2 regions of the Psychrobacillus sp. FSL H8-0484 genome follow, and region 2 is predicted to be linked to the other one. Evidence: a T-box and tRNA genes for the amino acid it is inferred to sense, from the RefSeq annotation. Region 2 holds a T-box; the other holds one or more tRNA genes.

Region 1 (2,250 bases), 1.0 Mb from region 2:
TCACATGCGTGCGCTGAAATTTTTTTGCGTAAAAAGTGGAGCCTATTTCACAAGCATGATTTGTATGATCTATTCCGTAAATACGAGTAGTACCCATTATTTCTTTTGTATTTGTGTCTTCCACCACAAATGCAAACGCAGTTTTATCGATTCTCATTTGCTTAATACCAACTTGCAGCCATTTCTCAAGTTGCTCTAGATTTTCAATTTTATTCAACATAAATTCAAAAATTTCAGGTTCATAAAGTTCCCATAAGAACGGAAAATCCATTTGTGTTAATGGTCGAAGGGTTACGTCCCCATAGATAATTTTTTCTCCCAAAACTCAACACCTCGCATTTTTTATTTCATCATAACGATAAGTAGGTACTATTGAAAAGAAATTTTTTTTTGAGAAACAAGGAATACTCCGTTAGAAGGCAAGAAAAAACCCTTTCCAAGTACTAAGGAAAGGGTTACTTTAATATAAAATTATGGAGCCTAGCGGGATCGAACCGCTGACCTCCTGCGTGCAAGGCAGGCGCTCTCCCAGCTGAGCTAAGGCCCCTAAATCATAAAAGCTTTGTAAGGTCATGGCTGGGGTACCTGGATTCGAACCAGGGCATGACGGAATCAAAATCCGTTGCCTTACCGCTTGGCTATACCCCAATAAACTGGTGGAGGGGGACGGATTCGAACCGCCGAACCCTAAGGAGCGGATTTACAGTCCGCCGCGTTTAGCCACTTCGCTACCCCTCCAAAGCTAAGTATAAAAATAATATGGTGGAGGATGACGGGCTCGAACCGCCGACCCTCTGCTTGTAAGGCAGATGCTCTCCCAGCTGAGCTAATCCTCCTGGGTTTTATTAATTGTCCAATAAGAAAAACCGGACAATAATGATAATAACATACTTTTCCCTTAAGGACAAGTACTTTAAAACACTTTTTTACTTTTTTTAAGAAAGCTTCCAACCGGATTTGAACCGGTGACCTCTTCCTTACCATGGAAGCACTCTACCTACTGAGCTATGGAAGCAAAAAAAATGGCTCCGAAGGTAGGACTCGAACCTACGACCAATCGATTAACAGTCGATTGCTCTACCACTGAGCTACTTCGGAACGTATTATCTAATTAAAGTACAAATATAATTATAGCAAGTCCACTATAAATTTCAAGCTAATTTTTATATTTTTTTCCTAATTTATAGTGTGAAATTAATTAAAGTGAAAAAGAAGGATAAACTGGTCCGTTGAAGGGATGACTATGAACTCTTTTTTGAATAAAACCTATTGAAATAGTACCCCTTAAGGAAATATTTTTTAAAAATAAGTAGCTTTTCTTACCGTAAATGTATGAACAAGACTATATCCTGAGATGAAGCGAGACCAAATGACGCATAACTAAGACCAATCCAACCAAATAAAAAAACATCAAAAAAAGCCGCGATCGATTTCCTGGTAACGACTTCTTAGTGCCCAGCGACGTCCTACTCTTGCAGGGGGAAACCCCAAACTACCATTGGCGCTGAAGAGCTTAACTTCTGTGTTCAGGCTGCGAAAGCAGATGGACGGTAGATTTATTCATCTTCCGTAGTCATTCGGTTCTCACGTAGGCTATACGCTCGGAGACTCTCTTCTTGCTTCTTCGAACTTTTTGCCTCTCCACTTTCTCGCACACTTCTCTATAAATAAAGTACATGTTGCCTTCGGTCTTCTTTTTCGAATACAAAAAAAGCCGCGACCGATTACTCGGTAACGACTTCTTGATGCCCAGCGACGTCCTACTCTTGCAGGGGGAAACCCCCAACTACCATCGGCGCTGAAGAGCTTAACTTCCGTGTTCGGTATGGGAACGGGTGTGACCTCTTCGCCATCATCACTAGACCTTGAGTTGTTCACTCAAAACTGGATAAAAGACATTGAATTCTTCAAATTCTATTTTGGTTAAGTCCTCGATCGATTAGTATTCGTCAGCTGCACGTGTCGCCACGCTTCCACCCCGAACCTATCTACCTCATCGTCTTTGAGGGATCTTACTTACTTGCGTAATGGGAAATCTCATCTTGAGGGGGGCTTCGTGCTTAGATGCTTTCAGCACTTATCCCGTCCACACATAGCTACCCAGCGATGCTCTTGGCAGAACAACTGGTACACCAGCGGTGTGTCCATCCCGGTCCTCTCGTACTAAGGACAGCTCCTCTCAAATTTCCTACGCCCACGACGGATAGGGACCGAACTGTCTCACGACGTTCTGAACCCAGCTCGCGTACC
Region 2 (2,250 bases):
AGACTTTTTAAACGAGTGGGAAAGTACAAATGTATTGCCCGTAAAAGGGCTCTATATTTACGGACAGTTTGGGGTTGGAAAATCCTATCTGCTAGGAGCATTAGCAAATGAGTTGGCAGCTAGACATATACACTCGGTAGTTGTATACGTGCCGGAATTTTTAAGGGAAATGAAACAAGCAATTCAAGATCAGTCACTTGCTGAAAAAATTGAATTTGTAAAGCGTGCTCCTGTTCTTATGCTAGATGATATAGGTGCGGAAACGATGTCGAGTTGGACAAGAGACGAGATTTTAGGCACCATCCTTCATTACAGAATGTCGGAGCAATTACCTACATTTATGTCGTCCAACTTCAATTATGATGAATTGCAGCATCATTTATCGTTCACCCAACGTGGCGAAAAAGAAGTGGTGAAAGCCGGTAGAATAATGGAGAGAATCCGTGCCCTAACAACTCCTATTTCACTCAAAGGGAAGAACTGGAGAGAAAATTAACTTTATACAGCAATTTTCAGCGACAAGCTTGCACAGGAACAATCGTTTCGTCGGAATCGAACCAAAACGCTCAAGTGGAAGTAAATAAGCCTTGCCATTTTCTTAATAACGACTTGCAAATGGTTTTTTGGTGGCGTATAATCATTTTCATAAGAATAAGTAAATGCGTTGAAGAGGACAACAATCAGTTTGTACGACTTTTAAGAGAGAGAAGCCTTGGCTGGAAGCTTCTTAAGTATCGGCAATCGATTTACCACCTTGGAGCAATAGCTGTGAACAAATTATTTAGCAGCTGTCGGTCACCGGCCCGTTAGCCGATGCAGAGCTTCGTCTATTTTTATTTTGGATAGACAGAAGAAGGGTGGAACCACGATTGAACCTCGTCCCTTTTTAGGGATGGGGTTTTTTGTTTTTTTTACATTTATTTAAGAGGAGTGTTCAAAATGGCAGAAATTATTAAATTGCAATTCCCAGATGGAGCAGTAAAGGAATTTCCGATGTCTACAACAACAGAAGAAATAGCTCAATCGATTAGCCCGGGATTACGTAAAAAAGCTTTGGCGGGTAAATTAAGTGGTCAACTAATTGATTTAAAAACACCAATTACAGAAGATGGCGACATTGCAATTATTACACCAGAATCCGATGAAGCTTTAGAAATTCTTCGTCATAGTTCAGCTCACTTACTTGCACAAGCTGTAAAGCGTTTGTTTAAAGATGTAAAATTAGGAATTGGTCCAGTTATTGAAAACGGATTTTATTATGATATTGATTCACCTGAACCGATTACTGCAGAAGATTTAGTGTTAATCGAAAAAGAAATGAAAAAAATTATTAATGAAAACATCGAAATTGTTAGACATGACGTTTCACGTCAAGTTGCTTTTGATAAATTTAAAGATGATGAATACAAAGTAGAACTTCTAGAAGCAATTCCAGAAGGAGAACAAGTTTCTATATACGAACAAGGTGAATTTTTCGACCTTTGTCGTGGCGTACATGTACCATCTACAGGAAAGTTAAAAGAATTTAAATTATTAAGTATTGCTGGTGCCTACTGGCGCGGAAACAGTGACAACAAAATGCTTCAACGTATATACGGGACTGCATTCTTCAAAAAAGAAGATCTACAAGCGCATCTACAAATGCTAGAAGAAGCAAAAGAGCGTGACCACCGTAAAATTGGGAAAGAATTAGATCTTTTCATGAATTCTCAAAAAGTAGGACAAGGTTTACCACTATGGCTACCAAATGGTGCGACAATTCGCCGTGTAATTGAGCGCTACATAGTAGACAAAGAGTTAAAGCTAGGTTACAAACATGTATACACACCTGTTCTTGGTTCGAAAGAGCTTTATGAAACATCAGGTCACTGGGAGCACTATCAGGATTCCATGTTCCCTCCAATGGAAATGGACAATGAAACACTTGTATTACGTCCAATGAACTGTCCTCACCATATGATGATTTTCAAAAACGGCATGCATTCTTATCGTAATCTACCTCTACGTATTGCAGAGCTAGGTACAATGCATCGCTATGAAATGTCAGGTGCTGTGTCAGGTTTACAGCGTGTACGTGGGATGACTTTAAATGATGCTCACCTGTTCGTACGTCCTGATCAAATTAAAGCTGAATTCCAAAAAGTTGTAGAGCTAATTATCTCTGTATATAAAGACTTCGACTTAAAAGATTACTCTTTCCGTCTATCTTACCGTGATCCACAAGATACAGAAAAATATTTTGATGATGAT

What was found. The T-box of region 2 lies ahead of thrS (threonine--tRNA ligase). A T-box ahead of a tRNA ligase gene usually reads a tRNA of that ligase, here a tRNA-Thr.
Region 1: it encodes a tRNA-Thr, which carries the amino acid that the T-box ahead of thrS (threonine--tRNA ligase) is inferred to sense. The anticodon was not compared.

What each region holds. Positions count from the first base shown of each region.
Region 1 covers NZ_JBBOSZ010000001.1:3,933,463-3,935,712, forward strand. The annotation lists gene MHH81_RS19350 (GNAT family N-acetyltransferase) at 1-322, opposite strand, end outside; tRNA gene MHH81_RS19355 (tRNA-Ala) at 475-547, opposite strand; tRNA gene MHH81_RS19360 (tRNA-Gln) at 574-648, opposite strand; tRNA gene MHH81_RS19365 (tRNA-Tyr) at 655-738, opposite strand; tRNA gene MHH81_RS19370 (tRNA-Val) at 761-836, opposite strand; tRNA gene MHH81_RS19375 (tRNA-Thr) at 943-1,015, opposite strand; tRNA gene MHH81_RS19380 (tRNA-Asn) at 1,024-1,098, opposite strand; rRNA gene rrf (5S ribosomal RNA) at 1,748-1,863, opposite strand; rRNA gene MHH81_RS19390 (23S ribosomal RNA) at 1,920-2,250, opposite strand, start outside.
Region 2 covers NZ_JBBOSZ010000001.1:2,893,092-2,895,341, reverse strand. The annotation lists gene dnaI (primosomal protein DnaI) at 1-496, shown strand, start outside; T-box leader at 656-887, shown strand; gene thrS (threonine--tRNA ligase) at 940-2,250, shown strand, end outside.